Regions from separate parts of the Propionispora vibrioides genome, predicted to be linked through region 1. Evidence: riboswitches for the same ligand, from Rfam matches in the RefSeq annotation. Region 1 holds a riboswitch; each other region holds the start of a gene.
What was found. A riboswitch is a leader RNA that binds a small molecule or an ion and turns the genes downstream of it on or off. The one in region 1 is predicted to bind thiamine pyrophosphate.
Positions count from the first base shown of each region.

Region 2: another riboswitch for thiamine pyrophosphate. It lies ahead of cytX (putative hydroxymethylpyrimidine transporter CytX); the one in region 1 lies ahead of thiT (energy-coupled thiamine transporter ThiT).
Region 3: another riboswitch for thiamine pyrophosphate. It lies ahead of thiS (sulfur carrier protein ThiS); the one in region 1 lies ahead of thiT (energy-coupled thiamine transporter ThiT).

Region 1 is NZ_FODY01000017.1:79,500-89,399, reverse strand. It holds gene BMW43_RS13655 (hypothetical protein) at 1-846, opposite strand, end outside; gene BMW43_RS13650 (NUDIX hydrolase) at 1,028-1,594, opposite strand; gene BMW43_RS13645 (methyl-accepting chemotaxis protein) at 1,780-3,504, shown strand; gene BMW43_RS13640 (class I adenylate-forming enzyme family protein) at 3,708-5,192, shown strand; gene BMW43_RS13635 (aminopeptidase) at 5,277-6,506, shown strand; gene BMW43_RS13630 (hypothetical protein) at 6,612-6,794, opposite strand; gene thiT (energy-coupled thiamine transporter ThiT) at 6,880-7,506, opposite strand; TPP riboswitch at 7,569-7,679, opposite strand; gene BMW43_RS13620 (thiamine diphosphokinase) at 7,726-8,457, opposite strand; gene BMW43_RS21190 (hypothetical protein) at 8,530-8,694, opposite strand; gene BMW43_RS13615 (MalY/PatB family protein) at 8,799-9,900, opposite strand, start outside.
Region 2 is NZ_FODY01000005.1:46,659-56,558, forward strand. It holds gene BMW43_RS05855 (Lrp/AsnC family transcriptional regulator) at 1-418, shown strand, start outside; gene BMW43_RS05860 (aminotransferase class I/II-fold pyridoxal phosphate-dependent enzyme) at 415-1,584, shown strand; gene BMW43_RS21030 (hypothetical protein) at 1,647-1,805, opposite strand; gene BMW43_RS05865 (hypothetical protein) at 2,113-2,385, shown strand; gene cytX (putative hydroxymethylpyrimidine transporter CytX) at 2,414-3,628, opposite strand; TPP riboswitch at 3,825-3,934, opposite strand; gene dxs (1-deoxy-D-xylulose-5-phosphate synthase) at 3,977-5,866, opposite strand; gene BMW43_RS21035 (hypothetical protein) at 6,341-6,514, shown strand; gene BMW43_RS05880 (aldo/keto reductase) at 6,813-7,934, opposite strand; gene BMW43_RS05885 (glycyl-radical enzyme activating protein) at 8,323-9,231, opposite strand; gene BMW43_RS05890 (pyruvate formate lyase family protein) at 9,254-9,900, opposite strand, start outside.
Region 3 is NZ_FODY01000035.1:562-10,461, forward strand. It holds gene BMW43_RS19155 (aliphatic sulfonate ABC transporter substrate-binding protein) at 1-790, shown strand, start outside; gene BMW43_RS19160 (ABC transporter ATP-binding protein) at 885-1,724, shown strand; gene BMW43_RS19165 (ABC transporter permease) at 1,636-2,430, shown strand; gene BMW43_RS19170 (adenylyl-sulfate reductase subunit alpha) at 2,458-4,149, shown strand; gene BMW43_RS19175 (4Fe-4S dicluster domain-containing protein) at 4,130-4,444, shown strand; gene cysD (sulfate adenylyltransferase subunit CysD) at 4,455-5,255, shown strand; gene BMW43_RS19185 (sulfate adenylyltransferase subunit 1) at 5,269-6,984, shown strand; TPP riboswitch at 7,062-7,171, shown strand; gene thiS (sulfur carrier protein ThiS) at 7,281-7,481, shown strand; gene BMW43_RS19195 (thiazole synthase) at 7,485-8,255, shown strand; gene thiH (2-iminoacetate synthase ThiH) at 8,302-9,402, shown strand; gene thiF (sulfur carrier protein ThiS adenylyltransferase ThiF) at 9,413-9,900, shown strand, end outside.

The DNA of each region.
Region 1 (9,900 bases):
CGCCAGATAGGCGGAAAAAGCACTGCCGGTTTTCGAGGGGAACGGAATCTGATAAACAATCCCGTAGTTGCCGTAATTAACGACAGACGAACCATCGGTGGCATCCGTGCCCCGTACATAGCGGTCCCACTGGTTATCGGCCAGCGTAATGGCTATTGCCCCGTCTGTTGTCGGATTATATGGCTGCAGCGGCACAATCATCCGGTTTGCTCCGGCGAAGGTTCCCCGCAGATGAACCGAATCGGCCGGCAGAATCTTGGCCGTCGGATAAAACCGGTCGCTGTCCGCCAGCAACGGCATCATCAGCACCCGCACGGTGACCGGTTTATCGGTTACAAAGTCATAAATGCCATGGGCCAGCATATTGGTCAAAATAGCCGTTTGATGAATATCCGGGGACAGACTCCTGCTCTGGCGAGGCGGAATGGTCAACTCATAAGGCTGACTGCCGGTCAGGTAAGCCCGCAACGTTTCCTTGCCAACCGTCATCCAGCTAAAGCCGGGATCACTCCGTCCGTACTTCTGTACCTTGATATGAGCCGGTTCGGGTCCGTCATTTTCAAGGATGACATCCAGCCGTTTGGCTGTTGGCGCCGCGTTGACATGATAGTAAAAAAGCCGCACCGTTCCATCCACTTTATCCTGATAAAGAATGCCGTCCTGCGACACCATTTCAGGACTGTCCGAAAGCAGCAGCGTGCCCCCGTCCGAACCTGCCTGCACTTCCCATTCGCCAATATAGTCGATATCTGTATCCTGCAGCCCTGCCGCCTGCACCGGGGAAAAACTCCCCTGCAGGCAGAGCAGCAGCAGCAAAAGCCCTGCCAGGCGTTGTATTCTCGCCATTTTCTCCTCCTTAAATAAACATACTTTATATTATCCGGCAACGGAAAAGGGTGTGCCACAGAAGATAAGGAACCCGTGCGGGCAACCTTAACGCCTGTACCACACCCCGGTATAGCGTCTATACCGTTTCAAAAACCGGACCATGTATCTACCCGGATTTACCGATAAGCAAGTGCCCGGCCTAACCGTCGGCCAGGGCTTTCACCTTCTCCATCAGTTTTGTATAGACCTTTTTCATATGCGGCTCCTCGGTACAACTGCCAAGCTCGGGCAGCGGTATCCAGCGGACCGCGCTATTTTCATCCTGCTTCACGACCAGTGCCTGATCTTCCGCCGCTTCCAGCAGATAGGCCAGCGACAGGTGAAGATGAGGGGCCACATAGCGCCCCCGCCGGTAGTGACCCAGCACCGGCAGCAGATCGAGGGAAAACACGCCGGGAATAACCGGGCGTATCACTTTGACACCGGTCTCTTCCTGTACTTCCCGGCAGGCGACCTGTAAGAGGTCACTCTCGCCATCGGCATGCCCGCCTGCCCAGGACCAGGACTTATATATATTGTGATGCACCATCAGCATTTTATCCCGGGCCGGATTGACCACGCAGGCCGAAGCCGTGACATGAACCAACTCGTTATCCCTGGTCAAAATATCGTCAAACCGGGTCGCATAGTGCAAAAAAAGCTCTTTATCCTTTGCTTCCTGTTCGTTATAGGGACGATACTCCCTAACCGCCTCCAGCCAATGCATATCCTTCGCTCCTATTCTTTTCCATTATACCACAGATTTTGCCCTTTACGGACAGTTTCCCGGTCAGTTCTTCTATTTAATAAGCTGGAAATTTTTTCTTTTTTACGCAGGAATATTTAGAACTTTCAGCGAATTATAACTTTATTAAATTGTTTATAAACTATTTTCAGGAGGTGACTTATCTTATGGGCCAAACCAGGCTAAAAAGGGCTCAGCCGTTCATGGACAGACTTGGCAATCGTTCGCTAAAAACCAAGTTTATTGCCGGTCTGATTACGGTTTCCGCCATCATAAGCGCCATCAGTCTATTTACTTTTTATCTGTTATTCTCATCCATGGACAAGCTGAACACCATGATCCAGATTACCATTGAAAGCAATGAGATCTACAATAAGGCCAAAGCGACCGAAGACAACGCCACCCAGTTTCTCACCCTGAGAAAGCAGGAAGACCGGGAAGCCATTGCCGCCCAGATGGACGAAATAACACAGCATCTGGCTTATCTCGAAACAACGGTGAGCGACCAGGAAAGCCAGTCCAAGCTCGGGTCGGTAAAAGCGCTGGCCGCAAATTACAGCGAGCGGCTGACCGCGTTGATCAGCTTTACGGAAGCGGGGCAGCTGAGCCAGGCTATTGCCGCAAAGGAAGAACTGGTCAAAGCGACCAATTTTCTCAAAACAGGCATCGATGAGTTTATCGCTACCGAGCTAAGCCATGACAAAACCATGAAAGAAAAACTGGACCGGGAAGCCCGGCTGACCGGCCTGGTCGGTGTGGCCCTGCTTCTTCTGGTGGCCGCAGCCAGCACGGCCGGCGCCGGACGGTTTTCCAACCAGATCGCCAATCATCTCAGTCAAATGGCCCGCTATGCCCAACAGATTGCCGGCGGCAACCTGCAAACCGAAAAAATCAGGGTAAAATCCCGGGACGATCTTGCCCTGTTAGCCGAAGCCTTCAATCAAATGTCGGAAACACTGCGGGAACTGATCGGTAAGATCAACGGCACCAGCACACAGGTAGCCCAGTCGGTGGGTACCCTGAAAACAGCTATGCAGCAGAACTCCCGGGCTATTGAACAGATCGCATCCTCCATTCAGCAAGTATCGGACGGAACGGGCCGGCAGTTTCAGGCTTCGGAGCAGGCTGCCGACATCATTACCCAGCTCTACGAACGGAACAAAACCATTGCAGAAAACGCCGGCTCCGTCACGGCGGCCACCGGTCAAGCCGCTGAAGCGGCCAGCGCCGGCAAGGAAAAGATGAGCTCTCTGCTAAGCCAGATGGACGTCATCCAGCACAAGATTATCGACGCCAAAGAAATCACCGACCATTTGCAGGCCCGCTCCCAGGATATCCGGCAGGTTCTTGACAGCATCACCAGCCTGGCTTCCCAGACCAACCTGCTGTCACTCAACGCTTCCATTGAAGCCGCCAGAGCCGGGGAATATGGCCGGGGCTTTACCGTGGTGGCCGATGAAATCAGGAAGCTCTCGTCCAATACGGCAGAAGCAGCCAAGGACATTACCAGAATGCTGCAGGACATTCAGACCCGTTCCCAATCGGTTGCCACCAGCATGACCACCGGCGTCGAGGAAGTGAAGGAGGGCCTGCATCTGGCCGAAGAAGCCATCCTTTCCTTCCATAACATTGTGACCACCAGTGAAAACGCCGACACCCAGGTTAAAAATATCAACCGGGAAATCGAAGATATCGCCAAAGACATTGCCCAGGTAGAAGAAACCAGCCAGAATATCCTGCAGATCGCCAAAAGCTCTGCCGACGGCAGCAGCGAAGTTGCCGCCGCCATCGAGGAGCAGAGCGCCAGCATGGAAGAAATTCTTTCCTCCCTGAGCATCGTATCGGACATGACGGAAGAGTTGAAACAGTGCATTCTTAGGTTCAAGCTGTAGTAAACCAATCCTCATGCCGGACAGTTTCGTCTGTCGGCATGAGGATTTTTTGCGCATAAAAACCGGGCAAGCTTTAAAAGCTAGTAAAAAGAAATCGTGGTTTTCGCCGCTGATTGTCAAAAACTGCATAGACACCCTGCCCGTTTTGCGCTACAATGCGGATAGAAAATATCAACTTGACAGCCCCGGAGGGAGGAGTAGTATTGCTTGTTCATGAATTAATCGGGCAAGGAACAAAGAACGACCCCGTTTTTTATTATCCCCGGCAGATGACCTACGGGGAACTGGCACAAGAGGTTGACCACTACCGGGATTATTTTTTTGCTTGCGGCATCAAGACCGGCGACCATGTCGGACTGTTCGCCAAGAATTCCATTGAATTTGTTTGTACCTACCTGGCGCTGACCAGCCTGGGCGCCATCGTCGTTCCTATTAATTTTCAGCTGACCGCCCGGGAAACAGCCTATATCCTTCACGACGCCGCCATCCACCATCTGGTGACGGCGGCACCGCTCGACCTGGCCGGGGAACTGGCAAAATACGGACGCCAGGAACTGAGCCAGCTTACCTTTGCCGTGATTAAACAGACGCTAAGCCAGGAAACCTATCCACCGGCGCCACCACTGCCGGCCGAGTTTGACGCGCAGCAACCCTGCGTGATTATCTATACCTCCGGCACCACCGGCCATCCCAAGGGAGCGGTCCTTACTCACGAAAACCTGGTCGTCGACGCCCAGGCGTTCAGCCATATGCTGCCGGTAGAACGCCGGGACAATGTCCTCTGTGTGCTGCCCATGTATCATTGCTTTGCCTGGACCTGCGCCATTTTAAACGCGCTTTGGCTCGGGGCCGGCATTACCGTACTGGAAACCTTCGCCCCTAAGGAAACGGCAGCGGTCATCAAGGAGCACCGGGTTACTGTCATGTACGGCGTCCCGCCGATGTACAACCTGCTGTCCCGCCTGGCCCAACCCGACGCCTTGCGTACCGTCCGCATCTTCGTATCCGGCGGTGCCTCGCTGCCGGTGGAAATGGCCAAACAGTTTGAAAGCATTTACGGCACGCCGATCATCGAAGGCTACGGTCTGTCGGAAGCCTCACCGGTGGTCACCTTCAACCTGCCGGAAAAGAGAAAATACGGCTCCATCGGCAAAGCCCTGCCGGGCATTACTGTCGCCATTGTAAACGAGAACGGCCAACAGTTGGGCACAGGGGAAATCGGCGAACTGGTTGTACGAGGCCCTATTGTCATGCAAGGCTATTGGAATCTGCCGGAACAGACGGCCCAGTCACTGCGGGACGGCTGGCTTCACACCGGTGATATTGCCTACCGGGATGAAGATGGCTACTTTTTCATTGTCGATCGCCTGAAAGACATGATTATCAGCAGCGGCGAAAATGTCTATCCCCGCGAAATCGAAGAACTGCTCTACACCTATCCCGGCGTGGTGGAGGCGGCCGTCATCGGCGTACCCGACAGCCTGCGGGGCCAGGCCATTCGCGCCTATCTGGTCATGCGGGAAGGGGCGTCCTTTAACAAACGGGCCGTTAAGGAATTTCTGCAGGCCCGGCTGGCACCGTATAAGCAGCCCCGCGACATTGTCCTGGTTGACGCCCTGCCGAAGACTCCGACGGGCAAACTGTTAAAACGGGCGCTGCGCGAAGAAGCGGCCGCCACCAAAAGCTAACTGCCGGCCAATCAATTTGATTCGACACGCCGCCGGCTGGCGCTGCATATCCTAGTTTGTAAACCATAGGAAGGGAGACTGTCCATGAATACGCAATTACTTGAAAAATATGCCCGTTTGATTGTAAAAACCGGTATTAACTTAGAGAAAAACCAGACGCTGGTTATCAATTCCCCGATTGAAAGCGCGCCCTTTAGCCGGGCTCTGGCGGAAACCGCCTATAAGGAAGGGGCCCGGGATGTGGTCATCGTCTGGCGCGATGAATTATTCACCAAAATCCGCTATACCCATGCGCCGGAAGAAGTATTCAGCGAATATCCCGACTGGCAAAAAGAGCTGTACATGACCTACGTGCGGCAGGGGGCCGCTTTCGTCAGCATTGCCGCCTCCGATCCCGAACTGCTGAAGGACATTGAACCGGGGCGCATCGCCAAGGCCCAGAAGGCCGGCAGCACAGCGCTGCGCGAATACCGGGAGCGTCTGATGAGTAATCAGAACACCTGGTGCGTCGTGTCCGTTCCCACCGCGGCCTGGGCCAGGAAGGTATTCCCGGACCTGTCGGAGGAAGCGGCCATCGCCAGACTCTGGGAACTGATCTGCCAGGTCGTGCGGGTGGATACTCCCGATCCGGTGGCCGCCTGGAACAGCCACAAGCAAAACCTGCAACAGCGGCTGGATTTCCTAAACAGCCACAACTTTAAAACGCTTCATTATAAAAATTCGCTGGGTACCGACCTGACCGTCGAGCTGCCGGAAGGCCATATCTGGCTGGGCGGCTCTGAGCACACGCCGGCCGGCCGGGAATTCATCGCCAACATGCCGACCGAGGAAGTCTTCACCCTGCCTCAACGGACAGGCGTCAATGGCAAGGTCGTCAGTTCCAAGCCGCTTAACTACAACGGCAATCTGATCGACGGCTTCACGCTGACCTTCACCGACGGCAAAATTGTCGATTTCACAGCCAAAACAGGCTACGAAAGCCTGAAACATCTGTTGGAAACTGACGAAGGAGCCAGCTATCTGGGCGAAGTGGCACTGGTACCCTTCGACTCTCCTATCTCCAATGCCAACATTCTGTTTTACAACACTCTATTCGATGAAAACGCCTCCTGCCATTTAGCCTTCGGCAAGGCCTATCCGGTCTGCCTCGCCAACAGCGAGAACTACACGCCGGAAGAACTGGCGCAAAAAGGCGTGAACGATTCACTGGTCCACGAGGATTTTATGCTCGGCACCGCCGATCTGGAAATCATCGGCACCACCCGGCAGGGACAGCAAGTTCCTGTTTTTAAAAACGGCAATTTTGCCTTCTGATTTAAGCGCCCGGTCGGGCGCTTTTTCTTTTTTCTCCGGCATTGCCGGTCGACCATGTTAGTCTCGGGCCAGCTACTGATCAAGGTAAAACAAAAGGGAGAGCTGTCAGATCAGCTCTCCCCGGTCATAGGTATAGTCAAATTCTACATTGGAAATATTGTTGGCCACAATATCGTCGGCAATCGGGTCGGGAAAGATCCGGACATGTTTCGACGAATACACCTTGCGGCGAACCGGTTCAAAATAGCCCCGTTCATTGGGCGCGTAAGCAGGTCTTCTCTTTTTCATAGCGCTACTCCTTCCCGATTGAATTACGCTGTTAGTTTGCCCCGCCGCCACAAAAATATGAAAAACAGGCACTGGAAAAGGCCGGTTATTTTGGGATGGTCCGCAGCACTCTGCCAACCGGCAGTACTTTAAGAATAACCAGGCAAATGACTAGCTCCGGCAGCAGGTAGCTGCCGTTAAACACCAGGGAATACCAATAGGGAGACATCCCCTCCGGCGCATAGCTGGCGAAAAAAACAACGCCCGATATAAAATGACAGATAAACCGGCCGACTACGGCAACCGTCGCACCTAAAAACGGCCGGTCCCGGAAAAAGCCGGCCAAGCCCATGGCCATGTACGGCAGGGGATAATCAAACAGCACCTGGACGGGATGCAAAATATAAGGGTCCTGCAGCAGGTTAAGCAGCCCGTAAACAAAACCCGCCAGATAACCCACTACCGGCCCGTAACGGAAGGACAGCAACAGGAGCGGCAGCATGGCTCCCAAGGTGACACTGCCGCCCTGAGGCATATGATACAGCCGGAAGGTGTGCAGCACCACCGTCAGAGCCAGCGCCAGACCGATATGAACCAGCAGCCGGGTATGAATGGTGATTTTTTTGATATAAGCAAACGCTACCAGCAGCGCTACCATTCCGATCAGGGCAAATAGACTGGCCGGGTTTTCGGAAAGCAGCCAGATAGCGCTCAACCAGGTTGTCTCTTCCATCTTTCTCATCTCCTATGTAATCATATCAGCTATGCAAAAAACCGCATTCCCGAGGAATGCGGTTAAAAAACGTTTCGCTTCCCTACGCTGGCATGACCCAGATCAGGTGAAGGGTTAATGATTAGATCATTTCTCAGCCTAGTGCTCCGCACCTGGCACCCCTAGCACAGTGTTATGCTCTTTTTATGGTTATTATTCTATAGCGCGCCATCTGTCCTGTCAACTGTCCGCCGCTACATGAGCGCTCTGCCAGCACAGGTAGACCCCCAGACTGCCGCTGGCCAGGGCCACGCTGACCTCGGCCGCGGCCGGGCGGTTGCTGACGGCATAAGGCAGGGTGCTCAGCAGTTCCACCCTGTCCAGCGGCCAGTGGACGCCCTGGATACTCACGCCGCTGCAGGTGCCGGACAAAGGCAGAAGAGATATAACCTCAGGCGCAGCGCGCCAGGTAAGCCGGACCGCGTCTTCGCCTTGCAACAGGAGGAGTACCTCCGTCTGGTCGGCGGCCAGACAGCGGGAAAGGCCCAAGGCGGCGCAGCCTGTCAGTGAATAGATATTGCTAAAGGCATGATCAAACCGTCCGCCCCAGACGCCGGTAACCACCACAGCTGCCTGGCGGTATACCGTGCTGGCGGTTTGCAGGGCAAGCTGCAGGTCGGTAAGATTTTTTTCGGCCGGATATTCCTCCATCGGCACTCCCAGTTGCCGGCCCCAGGCCCAGCCGGCCCCGCTGGCGCTGTCGCCGTCACCAATCACCCGTTCAGGGACAATCCGGCTGCGTTGGCAGCAGTCAATGCCGTGGTCGACGCACCAGACGGCGCGGCCGGCAGCGGCCTCTTTCAGCCAGACCGGCTGCGGCGCCCGGCCGCCGGCTGCCAGCAGGACCTCCCGTTCCGGTGCCGGGCCGGGGAATAGGCAGTCCAATTGTGGCAATCGTATCACATGGTTCATACTGGCAGTCTCCTGTTCTCTTTCTTTTTGTCCCGGCAACGACAAGGATTAGCACGGTAAGAAAAAAGAGCCCTATGGCTCTAGCGGTTTCTTCGTACATCGTTTATATTCGTCCATTTTTTCCCGGAACGCTTGCATAACCCGGATGGCTTCCGGTGATCCTACGCCTTTTTTGCTGATAGTATCATGCAATTTTTCTTGCAATTGCTCCACTTCTTTCCATAGTTCCTGACTCATGGCTCTGACCTCCAATTGCAAATAATTACTATCCATAAGTAATTATACCACACCATGAGGGGAGGAAAAAAGTAAAATTCCTTTGGCCACCGGCCGGGAAGGACTCAGTCCTTGTCCCGGCGTGCGGCAATTGCCTGTTTAAGCTGGGTCAGCGCCTTGGTCAGAATACTGCGCGGGCAGGCGGCGTTGAGGCGCATATAGCCGTCAGCCTGTTCACTGAACCAGAAGCCGTCGTCCAGAGCCAGCTTGGCCTCGTTCAGCATAAAATCGTGCAGTTCGGTACGGTTCAAGCCCAGTTCACGACAATCCAGCCAGACCAGGTACGTTCCTTCCGGCTCATTAGGCTTAATTTCGGGAATATGGGTCCGGCAGAAATCACCGATATAGGCAAAATTGTCCTTTATATAGGCATTGACCTGCTCCAGCCACTCCTCGCCCTGACGATAGGCCGCTTCCACCGCCACCAGACTAAAGCAATTGTTGCGGCGGATATCCAGGTTTCCTAAAATCGCATCAAACCGGGCTTTGTATTCGCGGTTGGGGAAAATGACAATGGAAGCCTGCAACCCGGCCAGATTAAAGGTTTTGCTTGGCGCAATACAGGTAATGGTATTCTGCCGGAATTCTTCCGAGATACTGGCAAAGGGGATATGCTTATGTGCGGAATAGACCAGATCAGAGTGGATTTCATCGGCAATCACGGTAACGCCGTGGCGCAGGCAGAGCTGGCCCAGCCGGACCAGCTCGTCCTTGTGCCAGACACGCCCCACCGGATTGTGGGGACTGCACAAAAGCAGATATTTCGCACCCTGGGCTGCAAGTTCTGCCAAGTGATCATAATCCATCTCATACCGGCCATTCACATTTTTCAGGGGATTCTCCAATAGCTGCCGGCCATGGCTGCGCACCACGTCAAAGAACGGATAGTATACCGGCGACTGAATAATGATCTTATCTCCCGGCTCGGTAAAATGTTGAATCATCATACTTAACGAAGGAACCACACCGGGGCTATGTAGCATCAGACTTGGATCGGCCGACCAGCCATGGCGCCGGCTAAGCCACTCGCTGACTGCCGCAAAGTAGGACTTAGGCCGTGACGTATAGCCGAATATACCTTGCTCAGCCCGCTGCCGGATGGCTTCGATAATAGGTTCGGCCGTGCGAAAGTCCATATCGGCCACCCACAGGGGGACCAAATCCTCC
Region 2 (9,900 bases), on a different contig from region 1:
CATGCTGAACAAGCCTCAGTCGGAAATTGAAAAAGCCATCAAGCGGCTGGAAAATGAAAAGATCATCGTGAAATACCACACGATCATCAACTGGGATAAGGCAGGGGTGGATAGTGTCACCGCCATTATCGCCGTAAAAATAACGCCGCAGCGCGAAGTCGGTTTTGATTCGGTAGCCGAACGTATTTACCGGTTTCCCGAAGTGCGCAGCCTGTATCTGATGTCCGGAGCCTATGACCTGCTGGCCATGATCGAGGGCAGTTCGCTCAAGGAAGTGGCCAACTTCGTATCCACCAAACTTTCTACCATTGACGGCGTCGTCAGCACAACCACGCATTTTATGCTGAAAAAGTACAAAGAAGCCCATGTGATCATGGATGACCGGGAAGCCGATCACCGGTTGGTGGTGTCGCCATGAACTGGGCTGAACGCATCTCGCCGGTAGTCAACTCCATCCCTCCCTCCGGCATCCGGCGTTTTTTCGATATCGTTTCAGAAATGGAGGACGTCATTTCACTGGGCGTAGGCGAGCCTGACTTCATTACGCCCTGGCATATTCGCGACAGTTGTGTCGACGGCCTGCACCGGGGCTATACTTCCTACACTTCCAACTTTGGCCTGCTGGAGCTTCGCGAAGAGATTGCCCGGCTCAAACAAAATGAATTCGGCGTTACCTATAATCCACGCAACGAGATTCTGGTCACGGTCGGCGTAAGCGAAGCGCTTGACCTGGCGATGCGGGCTTTGCTTTGTCCCGGCGACGAGGTCCTGATCCCGGAGCCCTGCTATGTATCGTACAAGGCCTGCGTCACCCTATCCGGCGGCGTTCCGGTGCCTGTATCGACCACTCTGGAAACAGAGTTCCGGGTAACCGTAGAGCAACTGGAAAGCAAAGTTACACCCCGTACCAAGCTATTAATTATCGGCTATCCCAACAATCCCACCGGTGCCGTTATGCCCCGGGAGGAGCTTGAAAAAATCGCCGGTTTTGCCAAAAAGTACGACCTCATTGTCATTTCCGACGAAATCTACGGTAAGCTGACCTATGACGGCCAGCATACCTGTTTTGCTTCCCTGCCGGATATGAAAGACCGTACCATCTTGCTGGACGGTTTTTCTAAGGCCTACGCCATGACCGGCTGGCGCATCGGCTATGCCATGGGCAACCCCGATTTTATTGCGGCTATGACTAAAATTCATCAGTATACTATGCTTTGCGCGCCGATAACTGCCCAGATCGCCGCTATTGAAGCCCTGCGGCGCGGCGAAAAGGCTGTCCAGCAGATGGTCGGCGAGTACAACTTCCGTCGCCGGCTCATGCTGGACGGTCTGCACAACGCCGGTTTGTCCTGTTTTGAGCCCAAGGGCGCCTTTTACATCTTTCCTTCTATTAAAGAGACCGGCTTATCGTCCTTGGCTTTTGCCGAACAACTGTTGAAAGCAGAGAAAGTGGCTTTAGTCCCCGGCGATGCCTTCGGCACCTGCGGCGAAGGCTTTGTCCGCTGTTCCTATGCCACCTCCAGCGACAATCTGGCCGAGGCCCTGGAACGCATCGCCTGTTTCGTAAAACGGTTATCCCGCTAGAAATATAAAAAGGCCGTAAAGACAGTCGTTCCTGTCTTCACGGCCTTTTCCGTTTATAAAAATTAATCCTTGACCTTGTTATATAACGCAATAAAATAGAACACAATGGCAATGATACCGGCAATCTGGATAAATGTTAAGTTATGAATGTCCAAAATAGCAATCCATGCCACAAACAGCACCGATAAGATTTTATCCTTTGTCGAAAGCTTTTTAAACAAACGCTTGCTTCCCCCTTTTGTTCTAGCTGCTATTATCATACCACAGATTGCCCAAAAATTCTAACCTAAATGGAATAACCCCGCAGCCGGCCGGGGCTGCGGGGTCGAAAAAATAAAGAAATGAAATCAGGGAGAAAACATCTCTTTATTTGTCCCGGTATCTCCGAGATGTTTTTAGTATACCCCTTTTTTCTTTGAATTCCGTTTAGCTTAGAGCTATTTTGCTGTTTTTTTCTTAAGAATCAATCGGAAAGGATTCCTTACGGTGTCGGCGAATTGTATAGGATATAACAGAAAGGATACAGTGATGATCTACACAATTACCTTTGCCATTGGCTCCAAGCAGCCTGATTATGACCGTCTTACCGCCGCACTCCGCGCCTTGGGCGATGCCATACCGGCCCTACCGTCCGTGTGGCTGCTGGACAGCCTCTATGACGCCAACCAGATTTTCGAGGCCATCGGTCGTTACCTTGCTCACGAAGATCGACTGTTTGTCGCCGAAATTACTGACAACAGCATGGGCTGGATTGAGGAGCCGGCCAGTTATTGGCTGTCGCAAAAATTCGGACTCTATTAAAAAACAGCGCTTCCTCCAAACAGGCCGGCTATATGCCGGCCTGTTTTTGCTGTCCTCCCACCTGGCGCACCAGCTTAAGCAATATGGCTGTGATAACCATGACCGGTATGGTCGCGCCGGCGATAAAATCAACCTCCAGCATTTGATAATACAGCCAAACCCCAATGCCCCAAACGGCCAACGCCGGCCAGTCAACCAAGAGACCTGCTGTCACCTGCCGGCGGCCGTGCCAGAAATAATCGCTGAACAGAACAGCAAATAGCGGTGCAAAAACTGAGCCAATAGCCAGCAAAAAGTCCTGATAAAGTTCCATATCCACCGCAAGCGCCAGTGCCGTACCGATTGCCGTCAGTACTAACGCCATCCATTTTTCATTCCAGGCCGGCACCAGATTGGCAAAACTGACTCCGGCAGAATAGGCATCCATAAATGTAGTCGTCACAGTGGCCAGCACAATAATGCCCAGGGCGCCAAAGCCCAGACCAGCGGCCAGCATCATGGCCGACGGATCGGCACTACCGCTCACCAGTGCCGCTCCCAGGCCGATAATATACATCCAGCAGCTGCCAACAAAATAGCCGGCCCAACTGCCCCACACGGCACCCTGGCGGTTTCGGGCAAAACGGGTGTAGTCGGCGATCAGCGGCAGCCAGGATAACGGCATAACCACGCTCAACTCCAACGCCCCGCCAAAAGATATGCCGCCAACCGCCTCTTTGGTCAGAGCGCCGGTATCATGAAAGACGACCTGGCTCAACATCACCGTTACGCCCAGCAGCAATACCACGGCAGCCATATTCAGTTTTTTCCAGCCTCCTTCGCGGCCCAGCGCAATCCATAGAGCTACCAGCGCGCCAATAAAAAGACTCCATACTTGCAGCTGGTCCCAGCCCCACAGCAGCCTGGTCACATCATTGGCTGAACGGGCAGCCGAAATGATCATGACTGCCGTCCAACCCACCAGTTGCAAAATATTTAAAGCAGAAAAAAGATAAGAGCCATATACCCCAAAAGAAATTCGCGTAGAAAACAAGGCTGGAATTCCCTCGCGGGCACCAATGTAGCCGCCCAAGGCCAGCAGCGTTGTTCCGGCCAGATGACCGAGGAGCACCGCCAGCAGTCCCTGCTTAAATCCCAGCGGCGCCAATAGACCGCCTGTCATAATCTCAGCGATTGATACCGCCGCACCAAACCATAAAAATAAAAAATGACTTCCCCGTACCGTCCGGTTATTTTCCTGCATCTTAGTTCGTTCCTTTCCTAACAACCATTGATTTTCTTATCCTGGCTCCCATTAAAAGATTAGAAAGACTGCAAAGACCCCAAGCTTTTAGTGGAAGTTCAGTATTACATCCCTACGGGATAAAAAAACTGCTTTCAATTACCATCAGCCCGGTCAATAAAAAAAGCATCCTCACGGATGCTAACGGTTAAAAACAGGCCCTTCTATCCGTCATCCCTCCGCTGGCATTATCCAGATCAGGTTACAGGTCATAGACATATCGGGTCTATATCTCAGCCGGCCTTCCCAGCCCCCTGTGACAGGTATGTAATTGGTATCAGCGTATCACAGATTTATCAAAAGGTCAATTTATTCCGGAAAGAGCTTCCGCAAAAACCCTGCTGTCTGCCTGGCAATGCCGTTGGCGTCGAGACCATACTTTTTTAGCAGCAGGGCATGAGCGCCATGCTCAATAAACTCATCCGGCAGCCCCAGGCGCAGCACACGGCTACCCGCCAGCCCCTGGTCGCTAAGACATTCCAGAACGGCAGATCCAAAGCCGCCAGCCAGCACATTTTCCTCCACCGTAATCAACGGACCGGTTTCCGCTAACAGGTGAATAACTGACCGGTCCAGCGGTTTAACAAAGCGGGCATTGACTACCCCGGCGTCAATACCCTGTTCCTGCAATTGCGCGGCAGCTTGTTGGCATGGGTTTACCATGGAGCCGATAGCAACCAAGTTAACATCCCGCCCCAGCCGTAATACTTCGGCCTGCCCGACAGGCAAAACCTGCAGCGGTTCACTCAAATCGACCCCGATCCCGATCCCGCTGCCTCGCGGGTAGCGCAGGGCTACCGGCCGATTTCCCTGCAGCGCCGTATACAGCATATGCCGCAGTTCCCCCTCGTCCTTCGGAGCCATGCAGATCAGATTGGGTATATGCCGGAGATAGGAATAATCAAACACACCGTGATGCGTCGGACCGTCTTCCCCTACCAGACCGGCCCGGTCAAGAGCCAGCACCACCGGCAGCTCCTGCAGACAGACATCGTGCAGCACCTGATCATAAGCCCGCTGGCCAAAGGTGGAATAAAGCGCAATGACCGGTTTCTTCCCCTCACAGGCCATCGCCGCCGCCATGGTCACCGCATGAGGTTCGGCAATACCTACATCAAAAAAACGGGCCGGGAAACGGCCGGCAAAAGCTTTTAGCCCCGTTCCTTCCGGCATAGCTGCCGTAATGGCGGCTATATTTTTATCGGCTTCCGCCAGGGTCAGCAAGGTGTCACCAAATACCCGGGTATAGGTGGGTGGTCCGTCCTTTTTGATAATCTCGCCGGTTGCCGCATGAAAAGGTCCTACCCCATGAAAGATATCGGCATTTCGTTCGGCTGGAGCATATCCTTTTCCTTTGCGGGTCAGCACATGGAGGACAACGGGGCCGCTCATTTGCTTTGCTTTTTCCAACAGTCCGGTCAGGTCGGCCAGATCGTGTCCGTCGATCGGACCGAGATAGGTAAAACCCAACTCTTCAAACAGCATCCCCGGAATAAAGAAATGCCGCACACTGTCTTTCAGCCGCTCCGCCGTCTGAACCATCCGGTCACCGATCGAGGGAATACGCCGCAGCAAATGTTCAAGATCTTGTTTGACCTTCGCATAACCGGGAGCCGTCCGTATTTTGGCAAGATAGCCGGACATGGCGCCTACATTCCTGGCAATGGACATCTCATTGTCATTCAGTACCACAATCAGTTTGGTGCCGATATGCCCGGCGTGATTCAAAGCTTCATAAGCTTCCCCGCCAGTCAACGACCCGTCGCCGATTACCGCCAACACGTGATTGTCCTGTCCCGACATATCCCGCGCCACCGCCATGCCGACAGCCGCCGAGATGGACGTACTGGCGTGGCCGGTGGCAAACGCGTCATGTTCGCTTTCACTGCGCTTCGGGAAGCCGCTGATACCGCCCATTTGCCGCAACTCATGCAAGGCACCGCCCCGCCCCGTCAATATTTTATGGACATAAGACTGGTGACCCACATCCCAGATCATTTTATCCTGTGGGCTGTCAAACACTTTATGCAAAGCCAGGGTAAGCTCCACCACCCCCAGATTGGGAGCCAGATGGCCGCCTGACCGGGCTACCGTTTCAATAATCAGGCTGCGGATTTCTCCCGCCAGCAAAGTAAGTTCGGCAAAAGTCAGCTTCTTAATATCTTGCGGACTGTTGACACGTTCTAAGAAAGTATGCAAAATTCGTTCTCCCTCCTGAAACTAATACCGGAAATAGTTCGCCATGTTGGAAGAAATCCCCTGCCATTTTGCACAAAAGTTCATTTTTACTGCTCCGCCAACTTTGAAACTGGAAGCTACGGCGAGGCAAAGTTTTTGTCAGCCAAGACGCCTATATGTCGACTGACGACCACGCCGGCTGACGAAATTTTGACCGTCAGCAATTTCTGTTTACAAGGTTTATGGAGCACTAGAGATCTGTAAACTCTAAACCTATAGAATGAATTGCGAGAGATTTTTCGTCCTGCAAGACGAAGGAGGTGCGCATATCGGGAATACGCAAGCCGACGGCAACTAAGCAGGGCGGAAAGATCTCGTAAGAACACTAAGAATTAGGGATTACAGACTACCAGGTAACATAAAGAAATTTTACAGTTCACCTTCCCGCCGGCTCATCCGTATAATAAAGTAAAGACACAATAAGGGGTGGTCCTGTTGGTAATTGATTTTAATGAGCAAAAGTTCCGCAACGAAGTCAAGTCAATGGTTCGTCCTTTTGGCTTAAACAAACATCAAGTGGATGAAGTCATACGGCACGCTCTGGCGGCAGTCCGCCGGTCAAGTAAACCGGTTCGCGGCAATCCGGCAATTCCCGGCAAAGAAGAATGAAATAAAAAGAAACTCACCTTCCGGATTGGTAAGGTGAGTTTCCTCATGCTACAACATGTAAAGACACAACCTATCTATTTATGGAAAAATCAACAGGTCGACGTGTCATTATCGTTACCGATGCAGCAAAACAACAACAAAATAATAATAATGATAATAAACCAGCTACCTCCTGGTCCAAAGCCACCATTTCCACCCCAACGCATGATTATAACCTCCTCATAGCTTAATACAGAATCTACTGTATCCTATGTCGGATGAACGTTAGAGGTTACTCTCCCGCCGAGAAAAATGAAAGTTATGCTTCAAAGACCCGGGCCACATCCTCCAGGCACTTGGTAATTTCAATATGCTGCGGGCAATGGCGCTCACATTGCCTGCAGGCAATACATTCCGAAGCCTTGCCATGGATTTTGGTGTAGTTATTGTAGTAGAGCTGCTGCAGGGAAAAGCCCTTACTCACCGCTTGCTGTTCCGTATTGTACAGCGCAAAATACTTGGGAATCGCTATATTTTTCGGACATTCATCCACACAGTACTGGCAGGCGGTGCAGGGAATGGCAATCGCCTCATTAATAATCGTAACCGCCTGTTCGATAATAGCCTGCTCTGCCTGGCTAAGCGGCTGAAAGTCGCTCATGTACTCCGTATTGTCCAACAGTTGCTCCTTATCGGACATCCCGCTCAGTACCATCATAACCCCGTCCAGACTGGCAGCATACCGTACCGCCCAGGACGGCACCGATAAGTCCGGCCGGTACCCCTTAAACAGCGCTTCCGCTTTTTCCGCCACCTTAGCCAGCGCCCCGCCTTTGACAGGCTCCATCACAATAATCGGTTTATTGTGTTTGCGCGCCACTTCGTAGCACTTCCTGGACTGGATACTGTCATTATCCCAATCCAGGTAATTAATCTGCAGCTGCACAAAGTCCACTTCCGGATGGGCCGTCAGAATTTCGTCAAGCAAAGCAGCATTGTCATGATAGGAAAACCCGACTTTTCTGGCCTTGCCTTCCCGCTTCTTTTGCTGCACAAAACCGAAGCTATCCAATCGTTTGGCTGTTTCGTAATTGGTTACGCCCAGATTGTGAATCAAATAATAATCGAAGTAATCAACACCGCATTTTTCTAATTGCTCATTGAAAATGCGCTCTTGATCTTCCTCGACTTTGAGAAACATCGTCGGCAATTTGCTGGCCACCGTAAACCGGTCGCGCGGATGGCGCTTGATCAAGGCTTCGCGCAAGGCGATTTCGCTCTTGCCGGAATGATACATATAGGCAGTATCAAAATAAGTAAAGCCTCTCTCCAGAAACAGATCGACCATCTGATTCAACTCCGTGAAATCAACACTGGTCGGATCATCCTGCTTAATCAGCGGCAATCGCATAAAGCCAAAGCCTAATTTTTTCGCTTCCATGTCGTACCCCTCCATGTTGTTATGGAATGATTAGGGAGTGTCTTCAAACAATTAGCGAACTGATCAGTGATGCGTGACTTTCGTGACAGACAAGACAAAATTTCGCAGGAATACTGAACTTTATTCCCGGGAATTTCAACGAAGTATGGCACAAAGGGCGCTGTCAGCGGACGTTCCGATCATTTGAAGACACGACCTAACTAAAATGCCGGAAAAAGGATAGCCTAGTTCAGGCATTGTCTTACTCTTTTAAACCCTAGTTTAGCACCTGGAGTGAACTCCATGTCAAGCGGTTTTTACAAAAACGGCAAAGCGGACTGCCGCCTTCATCACACCACAGCTAACGTCAGGCTTCCGTCAGTAAGTCCAACAAGAGGCCTGCGCATCATCAACCACCGATCATCACACGCAGCCCCTTGGCGGCTCCACTGGCTACATACGGCGCCAACTCGCTTGGGGCCAGCATATTTACAGTAGCCAGGCTATATGCATATACTCTGCCAAGCTGTTCATACTTATTCCTGCCCAGTGTATGATAAGGCAGCAGATGCACTTCCTTAATCCGATATCGGACAGCCAGGTCAAATATCCCCTCCAACACGGCCACCTCATAATTAAAGCCTGGAATTACCGGTGTTCTAATGATAATTTTTTGCGGGTTCTTTTTGGCAAGATAAGCTAGATTGTTAAGAATGACACCCAGCTCGGCTCCGGTGGTCGCTTTTAATATTTCATCGTTTACGTGTTTTATATCAAAAAGAAACAGGTCGATATAGGGCTCAGCTTCCATCAGCTTTGTCAAGCCAGTCTGGCCTGTTGTTTCTACCGCCACATGCAGCCGCCCGGCCTTGAGTGCCTTGAGCAGAGTCAAAAAGCCGTCATACCGGGTAAAGGGTTCCCCGCCGGAAAGGATAACTCCGCCCTGTGAATCTTCATAGTAAGCCCGGTCCTTCTCCACTGTCGCGAGCACCGCCGCAATTTCCATGTTCACACCGGGAAAATGTATCGCTTGCTGCGGGCAAAGCTCGCCGCACAAGCGGCAATTGCCGCAAAGGCTTCTGTCAAACACCAGACGATTGTGCTCATTTAAATGAATTGCCTGCTGTGAACACTGCTTTATACAGATGTGGCATCTGACACATTTTCTTTCATTATACATGAGCTGTTTGCTGCTACCTTGTGACTCCGGATTGGCACACCAGGGGCAAAACAGCGGACATCCTTGTAGAAAAACCACCGTTCTGATCCCCGGCCCGTCATGGAGGGCAAAACGTTCGATCTCCAGAACGCTTACCACTAGCTTCGCTTCCTCCTCCGGCCTACGCATATAGATGGCGGCTCAGCAATTCCTGCTGTACATCAGACTCCAGATTAACAAAAACCGCGCTGAAACCGCTGACCCTTACAATCAGATGAGGATACCGTTCCGGGTGAATAACCGCGTCTTCCAGTACTCCTTTGTCGACGACCGTGACCATCAACTGGCAGCCCCCTTTACGGAAATAGGTTTTGAATAACGCTTTGATTTTTTCCCGATTCTGATTGAACAAGACGGGGGAAAATTTAATATTTTGCACTGCTCCCCCGTGATATTTCGCCTTAAACTTAGTCAGTGAGTTTAACAGTGCCGTGGGACCGGACCGATCAGCGCCGCCCTGCGGATTGTTGGCCGGATTCATAAACATGCCACTCAGTCTGCCGTCTAAAGAAGCGGCGGTTTTTCTCCCCCATTCCGTGTTGAGCTGATTGTTACTGATAACGATCAGGTAATAGGCCATGCCGGCCTGTATGCCCCGGTCCCTGATTCCCTGGGCAACATACTCATAAAATTCATTGGCCAGAGAATCTGCAGCCTCCAGGTCGTTGCCGTATTTTTCACAGCGGAGCAAATCCAGCCTGATTGCCTCATACCCTGCAAAATTAGCCAGTGCGGCTGTCTGCAACTGTTTCAAGGTATATTTCTGCT
Region 3 (9,900 bases), on a different contig from region 1:
TGCCGGTGAAGTGGATATCGGTTATATCGGACCAGGACCTGCCATTACCGGCTATGTTAAATCCAAGGGAGATTTGCAAATTATCGCCGGAGCAACAGATGCCGGTTCCGTGCTGGTTTCACGCAGCGGACTGATTATTAAAGATTTAAAAGAGCTTAGCGGCAAAAAAATTGCGGTGCCGCAATTTGGTAATACCCAGGACTTATCTTTGCGCAATATTCTTTTGGAAAATGGCTTGCAGGACACCACCAAAGGCGGAACAGTTGAGATTCGTCAAGCCGACAATCCGGATATTAAAACGCTGCTGGATCAGGGCGCAGTTGATGCGGCACTGGTGCCTGAACCCTGGGGCACCCGCCTGATTAAAGAAGTAAAGGCCAATCTGGTGCTGGATGAAAAACAAGTTTGGCGAAATGGCAAGTATACTACGGCCGTAGTCATTGCCAGGACTTCCTTCATCAAGGAACATCCTGATTTGGTGGAAAAGTTCCTGCGGACCCATGTGGAATTGACGTCGTATATTAATGAAAATCCGGCTCAGGCCCAGGAAACGCTGAATGACCAGATTAAAGCGATTACGCAGAAACCGCTGGGCAAAGACCTGTTGGCCGATTCGTTTAAGCGCTTAACCGTAACCTACGATCCTCAGAAAGAGTCGGTCGTCGGGTTTAGCAAACTTTCCGCGGCGGCCGGTTTTGTCAAGGAAGAACCGGATTTGAAAAATTTGTTTAACTTTACCATCCTGAATAAAGTGTTAAAAGAAAAAGGGCTGCCGACAGTAGAGGAATAATCACCAGGGGGACCGCTGACTTAATGAGTCTGCCAGGCTGTGCAGTGTGAATAAATCAGTGGTTCCTTCTAAGACAGTGGGAAGAGGTGAAACAGTGAGTGTTGTCATTAACCATATCAGCAAACAGTTTGTTACGGATCATAAGACCGTTCATACGTTAGACGATATTAATCTGGAGTTCAAAGAAGGCGAGTTTATCTGCCTGTTGGGACCGTCAGGCTGCGGTAAATCGACCTTGCTTAATATTATCGCCGGGCTGGAAGCGGCAACGGCGGGAAACGTGCTGTTGCAGGATAAGGAAATCCAGGGTGCCGGTCCCGACCGGGCCGTCATGTTTCAGGAAGCGGCACTGTTCCCCTGGCTGCGGGTCATTGACAATGTGGAATTCGGGATGAAACTGGCCGGTGTGCCGAAGCAGGTACGGCGCGAAACGGCGGTCAAATATTTGAAAATGGTGCACCTCACCAGGTTTCAGGATTGTTTTGTCCATGAATTATCAGGCGGTATGAAGCAGCGGGTAGCCCTGGCCAGGGCCTTAACGCTCGACTCGAAAGTGCTGTTAATGGATGAACCCTTTGCCGCTCTGGACAGCCAGACCAAGAATATTCTGCAGGCCGAACTGCAGCGTATCTGGTGGGAGACGAAAAAAACCATTCTGTTTGTTACGCATAATGTGGAAGAAGCTGTAGTGCTCGCCGACCGGGTAGTGGTCATGTCGGCTAATCCGGGCCGGGTAAAAAAAGAATTCCACATTCAGCTGGCCCGGCCGCGGCTGCCGGAAAGTCTGGATGTTTCCTACTTTGTGACAGATATTCTCCGGGAACTCAAAGAGGAGGTGGAGAAGGTTGCCAAAGCTGAATTCGACAGTGATTGGAATATTAAAAAAGATACTATTTTACCTGATTCTGATAGCAATATGGGAATCGGCTTATAAGCTGGGCGTAGATATATTACACGTTTGGAAACCTTATATTTTCCCTTCGCCGGTGGATGTTCTGAAAACGCTGGCCGGCCTGATTGACGACAATAGCCTGGGGATTGCCGTGCTGGCCAGCGCCAAGCGCATTTTTATCGGCTATTTGCTGTCCATGGCGCTGGGAATTGTAATCGGTCTGCTGGTGGTCCGGTTTAAGTATCTGGATGAGAATCTTAGCCCTCTTATTTTAGGTATGCAAACGCTGCCAAGTATTTGCTGGTTGCCGTTTGCTATTTTGTGGTATGGACTTAACGAAAGCGCCATTATTTTTGTCATAGCCATAGGTTCTACCTTTGCTGTTGCCATGTCTATCGAATCAGGCATGAAGAACATCAACCCGCTCTATTTGAGAGCCGCTAAAACCATGGGCGCCAAGGGATTTACCATCTACAGGTATGTAACTATTCCGGCCAGTCTGCCCAGTCTGATTTCCGGTTTGAAACAAGGCTGGTCATTCGCCTGGCGGGCACTGATGGCTGGTGAGATGATGTCGGCTACCAAGGGACTGGGCCAGGTGTTGATGGTTGGACGGGATTTGGCCGATATCAGCCAGGTAATGGCGGTTATGCTGGTCATTATTATTTTAGGCGTTGCCGTCGACAAACTGATTTTCGGCCGCTTGGAAAACAATGTCCGTCAAAGATGGGGACTAAACAGGGCTTAATGATCGCAAATAGAAAGGAACAAACTCATGAAATTGGAAACCAAGGTGTTGCATACCGATGTGCTGATCGTTGGCGGCGGGACGGCAGGTTGTTTTGCCGCATTGACCATGGCCGAGCGGTCGGATGTCAACGTGCTGATTGCCGAAAAGGCCCATATTAAGCGCAGCGGCTGTCTGGCGGCCGGCGTCAATGCCCTGAATGCTTATATTGTGGAAGGACAAAGTCCGGAAAGTTATCTTGCCTATGTCAGGCAGGATGCGGCTAAAGTCATCAGGGAGGACCTGGTATACTCCATGTCCAAGCGGCTCAACGCTGTTACGGCAAAGCTGGAGAAACTGGGCCTGGTCATTCTGAAAGACCGGGACGGAAAATATATGGCCCGCGGCAACCGCAACATTAAGATCAACGGCGAAAATATCAAGGTGCTGCTGGCCGAGGCCGTGGCGGCATCGCCTGGCGTTACTGTTTTAAACCAGTTTTGTGTAACCGATTATATCGTGGACAATGGTGTGGTCACCGGAGCGTACGGGTTTTCGATTACCGAGCCTGTTTTCTATGCTGTTTACGCCAAGGCAGTCATCTGTACCACCGGCGGCGCTGCCGGGTTATACAGACCCAATAATCCCGGTTTTTCCCGCCACAAGATGTGGTACTCTCCGTTTAATACGGGAGCCGGCTACGCGATGGGGATTCGCAAGGGCGCGGAGATGACCACCTTTGAGATGCGCTTTATTGCGCTGCGCTGTAAAGATACCATTGCACCCACCGGGACAATTGCCCAAGGCGTTTGGGCGCCGCAAATCAACAGCCGGGGTGAGGAATATGAAAAGCAGTACGGCGTTCCCAACACATCGCTCAGGCTGTATTCGACCGTGCAGGAAAATCAACAGGGCCGGGGTCCCTGCTATCTGAAAACGGCGGGTATTACTGCCGAACAGGAGCAGGAGTTGTATAAAGCTTATTTAAATATGGCGCCTTCGCAAACGCTGCGCTGGCAGGAGAGCGGCCGGGGGCCGGCCGTGGAGCATGTGGAGATTGAGGGGACGGAGCCTTATATTGTCGGTGGACACACTGGCAGCGGTTATTGGGTGGATACGCGGCGCCGGACAACGCTGCCGGGATTGTACGCTGCCGGCGATGTGGCCGGCGGCAGTCCGCAAAAATATGTGACAGGTTGTCTGGCGGAAGCCGAAATCGCCGCTTTAGCCGTCCTGGAGGATATTCAGGACAAACCGTCCCCTGTCGCCGATCTGGCGGAGATTGACGGAGAACAGGAAAAAATTCTTGCTTTCTTAACTCAATCGGTCGGCTTATATCAAACGGAACAACTGGAAGAAGCCATGCAGAAAACCATGGATGAATATGCCGGCGGGATCACGGTGGGATACGTATATAACCGAAAAAAACTGCAGGTGGCCCAAGGTCGTATGGAAGAGCTGCTGGTCCTGGCCAGGCAGCTCAGTGCCGGCGATATGCATCAACTAATGCATATCTATGAACTGCTTGACCGTCTGTATGTATGCAAAACACTGATTGCTCATTTGGCGGCACGGCAGGAGACACGCTGGCGCGCTTTTCAGGAAAACGCCGATTATCCCTGCCAGGATGACGAACACTGGCTGAAATATGTGAATTCCCGCCAGGAAGCAGGCAAAGTGCGCATTGTGCTGCGGAATATTGTCGAGAAGGATGAGATCTATGAGCATACGGATCAATAAAGATAACTGTATCGGCTGCGGCGGTTGCCGTCAGGTGTGTCCGGGCAGCTTGCTGTATGCTGATGAACAAGGGAAAAGCGAAATCCGCTATCCTCAGGATTGCTGGGGCTGTACTTCCTGCGTCAAGGAATGTCCGGTTGCCGCCATTCAATTTTACTTGGGGGCGGATATCGGCGGCCGCGGCGGTTACCTTTACACCAGACGGGAAAAGAATTATCTCCATTGGGTTATGGTAGGCCCGGATGGTACGGAAACGGTGATCACCATTGATAAACATAAGGCAAATGCGTATTAAGGAGGCAGTTATGGATCATTTGGATAGTTTAGAGGCACAGAGCATTTATATTTTGCGGGAAGCCTATAAAAAGTTTGGCAAATTGGGCATGTTGTGGTCCATCGGCAAAGATTCGACCGTGTTATTGTGGCTGGCGAAAAAAGCTTTTTTTGGTCATTCGCCTTTCCCGTTTATTCACGTAGATACAACCTATAAAATACCGGAGATGATTGCCTATCGTGACCGGATAGCCAAAGAATATCAGTTGGATTTGATTGTGCACACGAACGAGGAGGCGCTGCGGGCTGGTATGGGGCCGGATAAAGGACGGCTGGTTTGCTGCAAGGCTTTAAAAACTGACGGACTGCAGCAGGTTGTGACCCAGTATGGCTTTGAAGGGCTGATTCTGGGCATTCGCCGGGATGAAGAAGGGTCCCGGTCCAAAGAAAGAGTGTTCAGCGAACGAAATAAGGATTCGGAATGGGATTATACCAACCAGGCTCCCGAATTATGGGATCAGTTTAAAACCGATTTCCCCAAAGGAAATCATATCCGGGTGCATCCGATTCTCCACTGGAATGAAATTGATATTTGGGCCTATATTGAACGGGAGAATATCCCGTTGGTCGATTTGTATTTTGCCAGAAACGGCAAGCGCTACCGCAGTTTGGGCTGTGCTCCCTGTACCGGACAGATTGATTCCCAGGCAGTGACGGTGGCGCAAATTATTGAAGAACTGAAGCACACTACGGTGAGCGAGCGGGCTGGTCGGGCGCAGGATCAGGAAGATTCCTACGCCATGCAGAAGCTGCGCAAAGACGGTTATATGTAAAGGAGAGAAAACGATGGTAGTTGCCAGAGAATCATTGAACATCGTCGTAGTGGGACATGTCGATCATGGAAAATCAACCGTCATTGGCCGGTTGCTGTATGATACCAAATCTCTGCCTGAAGGCGCGATTGAACGGGTGAAGCGGATTTCTCAGGAAAAGGGGAAGCCCTTTGAATACGCCTATTTGCTGGATGCCTTTGAAGAAGAGCAAAAGCAGGGCATTACCATAGATACCACGCAATTGCAATTTCATACCGAACAGCGGGATTATGTCATTATTGATGCACCGGGGCATAAGGAATTCTTAAAGAATATGATTTCCGGCGCAGCCAACGCTGAAGCGGCCTTGCTGATTGTAGACGCTAATGAAGGCATTCAGGAGCAATCAAAGCGTCATGGCTATATTCTGTCCCTGCTGGGCATTCAGAAAGTATATGTGCTGATCAATAAAATGGACTTGATCGGCTATTCGGAAGCCATTTATAATCAGATAAAAAAGGAAATGCATGAATTTTTGGGTAACCTTCAGGTATATCCCTTGAAATACATTCCCGTATCGGCGTTTTGGGGTGAGAATATTACGCTGCATTCGGAAAAAATGCCCTGGTACAAGGGGGAGCCACTGTTGACTGCCCTGGATTTGTTTGAAAAGGATCGCGGACTGGAAGACAAAGCGCTGCGGTTCCCCATACAGGATGTTTACAAGTTTGATCACCGGCGCATCATTGCCGGGCGGATTGAAGCGGGAACCTTGCGGGAAGGCGATGAAATCGTTGTCGTTCCCGGCCGTAAAACGACCCGGATCAAAACCATCGAGTACTGGGCGGAGCGGGATAAGACCAAGCATTCCCAGGCCGGCATGTCGGTAGGGATCACTGTGGAAGATGAGTTTTTTAACCAGCGCGGTGAAATGATTGTTCATAAGGAGGATATTCCGCTTATTGCCAATACTTTTAAGGCCAATATTTTCTGGATGGGCAAAAGGCCTTTGCAAAAAGGACAGGAATATAAGCTGAAGCTAGTCACCCAGGAGGTGGAGTGCGAGATATATTCCATTACCAAAGTAGTTGATGCTACAACGCTGGCAGCTACGGGAGACGCCGGTCAGGTGAATACCAACGATGTGGCGGAAGTGATTATCCGGACGAAGCGGGAAATCTGTTTTGACGAATTCCGGAACAATCCGGTCACCGGGCGGTTTGTGCTGGTTGACGGCTACGAGATATGCGGCGGCGGAATTGTATCCGGTTTGGTGGAGGGCCTTAAGGCAGGAAGCTCATTGGTAAAACAGGATAAGGAATTGATCGTCGGCTGCTTTGATGAATACTATTATATTCTCTCGGAAAACCGGCTGGAACGTTTGCCGCGTAAAGCCCATAACTTCCATGTGGGCGATGTGCTGCCGATTACAGGAGACAGCTATGAATATCCGCAGGACTTTGATTTGGTGGATGCCAGCGGCGGCTTGGCCGCTAAGGTGCGCAATGCCAAGCTGCAGACGCTGGTGTCGTTGGCGGAATATACCTATAGCGGGGTGCCTGTCCTCAATCCGCAGGGCTTTTATGTTCGGGTAGCGTCGGCCGAAGATCTGGCCTTATTTCGGCAGGAATACGCCGCTGCAAGCGGTCCGTCCGGTGCTGTGGTGAATAAGTGGCTTTCCTTCGGCAAGTTCCGGGAAGTCCGTTTCCTGCCGTCCCGGCAGACGCTGGAAGTTGAATACCATATTTAATTATATTTTGGCACAATTATTTTGGTCCCGTTATTGACGGCAGGGGGCGAAGGGGTTACAATCAAATTATAATTTCATAAAATTGCCGAGGGAGCTCATGTTATGGGCTGAGAGTGGACTAGTAAGCACCTTACCTCTAAACCTGATCGGGATAATGCCCGCGTAGGAAGTGTATGAATTGGTTATGCATGACGCGCTATCGTTCCGGTAGCGCGTTTTTTGTTTATGCCTGCCTGCGTTGTCGGCAACATATTCTGTCCGGGGCAGTTTGCACATCATTCCGGGAGGTGAATAGGTTGAAGATTACAGTTAATGGAAAACCGCTTGTTCTTACTGTGCCAATGACGATCAGTGACTTTATAGAAAGCCATCAGTTGAATCCGGCCACGATTGTTATTGAATTCAATGGGGCCATTGTCGCAGCAGATGGCTGGCCGTCGCTAATTATGCAGGAAAATGACAAAATGGAAATTATTACTTTTGTGGGGGGAGGCTGACCGATGAAGGATGTATTGGAAATCAGCGGACAATCATTACAAAGCCGGTTATTTTTGGGAACAGGAAAGTTTTCAGCCAATGCTGTTATTCCTGAGGTGGTCGCTGCCTGCGGTGCGCAGGTGGTGACTGTCGCCTTACGGCGGATCGATCTGCAATATCCGGAAGAAAATGTGGCGTCCTATATTCCTCAGGACTGTATCATCATGCCCAATACTTCCGGTGCGAGAAATGCCGCCGAGGCTGTTCGCATTGCCCGTCTGGCGCAGGCCGCCGGCTATGGAAACTGGATCAAGGTGGAAGTGATTGCCGATAACCGGTATTTGCTGCCGGACAATTATGAAACCATCAAGGCGATAGAGACTTTAGCGGCTGAGGGCTTTATCGTCCTGCCCTACATGTCGCCCGATTTAGCGGCCGCCAAACGGATGGTTGAGGCCGGGGCGGCGGCAGTAATGCCTTTAGGAGCACCTATCGGCAGCAACCGCGGCTTAAAGACGAAGGAACTAATCAGGATTTTGATCGAAGAGATACCGGTGCCTGTGATTGTCGATGCCGGACTGGGGCGTCCCTCGGAAGCAGCCGAGGCCATGGAACTGGGAGCGGCTGCCGTTCTTGTTAATACTGCCATTGCCACCGCCGGAGAGCCTGTTTTGATGGGCAGTGCGTTCAGGCAGGCCGTGGAAGCGGGTCGTAAGGGGTATTTGGCCCGACCTGGCGCTATCCGCCGTGAAGGGGCCGCTTCTTCGCCGCTGACCGGGTTTTTACAGGAGTAGTTTGATTAGCATCATTTAGCCCAAGCTTTGTTCAGGAGGGGAGCCTATGAGTTTTTATGGGGAACTGAAACGGTATGACTGCTTTGATTTTGACGGATATTTTTCGCGGCTCACGGCAGCCGATGTGGAGCAGGTGCTGCATAAGGAGCGGTTGCAGGTCCTGGATTATCTCACCCTGTTGTCGCCCCAGGCGGAAGGATTTTTGGAAAGCATGGCGCAAAAAGCCAGCAGGCTGACCATCCAGCATTTTGGCAAAACCATGCTTTTGTATACGCCGCTGTACTTGTCCAATTATTGTACCAATCAGTGCTTATACTGTGGATTTAATACGAAGAATATTTTGCACCGGAAAAAGCTTTCGTTGAACGAGGTGGCGACAGAGGCCGAAGCCATTGCCCGGACCGGCTTGAAGCACATTATTATTTTGACGGGTGATTGCACTAAAGAATCGCCGGTAACCTATATTGCGGATTGCGTGAAAGTATTGAAAGACTATTTTTCTTCCATCAGCATGGAAATCTACGCCCTGACTTGTGAGGAATACGAACAGTTGGCCGCAGTTGGCGTGGATGGTGTTACGCTTTATCAGGAGGTATATGCCCCCCTGCTTTACGCAGAACTTCATCCGGCAGGACCCAAACGGAACTTCCGGTTTCGTTTGGACGCACCGGAACGGGCCTGCGCCGCCGGCTTGCGTTCGGTCAATATCGGTGCGCTGCTGGGGCTTAATGAATGGCGGCGGGAAGCCTTTCTGACCGGTGTGCATGCCGATTATTTGCAAGCCCGGTACCCCGCAACCGAGATCAGCATTTCACCACCCCGTATGCGCCCCCATGCCGGCGGTTATCCGCCCAAGGCGCTGGTTACCGATAAGAACCTGGTTCAGTACATACTGGCTTACCGGTTGTTTATGCCGCATGGCGGGCTGACTCTTTCCACGCGGGAGAGCGCTGTGCTCCGTGACCATCTGGTAGGCCTGGGGGTGACGAAAATGTCGGCAGGTTCCTGCACCGCTGTGGGCGGACGGACCGATAAAGACGAAACAGGACAGTTTGAGATTTCCGATGAGCGGACGGTGGCCCAGGTGGCGGCCATGCTGTACCAGAAGGGATACCAACCGTTATATAAAGACTGGCAGTTATTGTGAGGAGTGGAGGATGAACAGGTTAGATGAGGCGCTTACCGCTTATGTGGGACCGGCATTGCTGCAATATATGAAAACCATGCGGATTGGAATTGCCGGAGCCGGCGGTCTTGGCTCTAATTGTGCGGCTATGCTTGTCAGGAGCGGGTTTAGCCGTTTAACAGTCGTAGATTTTGATCAAGTAGAATGCAAGAATCTCAACAGGCAGTTTTATTTTCAGCATCAGATCGGGAAAAGCAAAGTAGAGGCTTTGCGGGATAACCTGCTGGCTATTTCTCCCGACCTGGAATTGACAATGCTGCCTGTACGGATCGAACAACATAATGTGGCTGCTATATTCAAGGATTGCGAGGTCATTGTCGAAGCCCTTGATCGGGCGGATTATAAAAAGCTGTTGGTTGAGGCGTATCTCGCCAGCGGAAAGTTTATGGTAGCGGCCTCGGGTTTGGCCGGCTGGGGCGACAGTGACCGGATACGGGTTCACCGGCTCAAAGATACCTT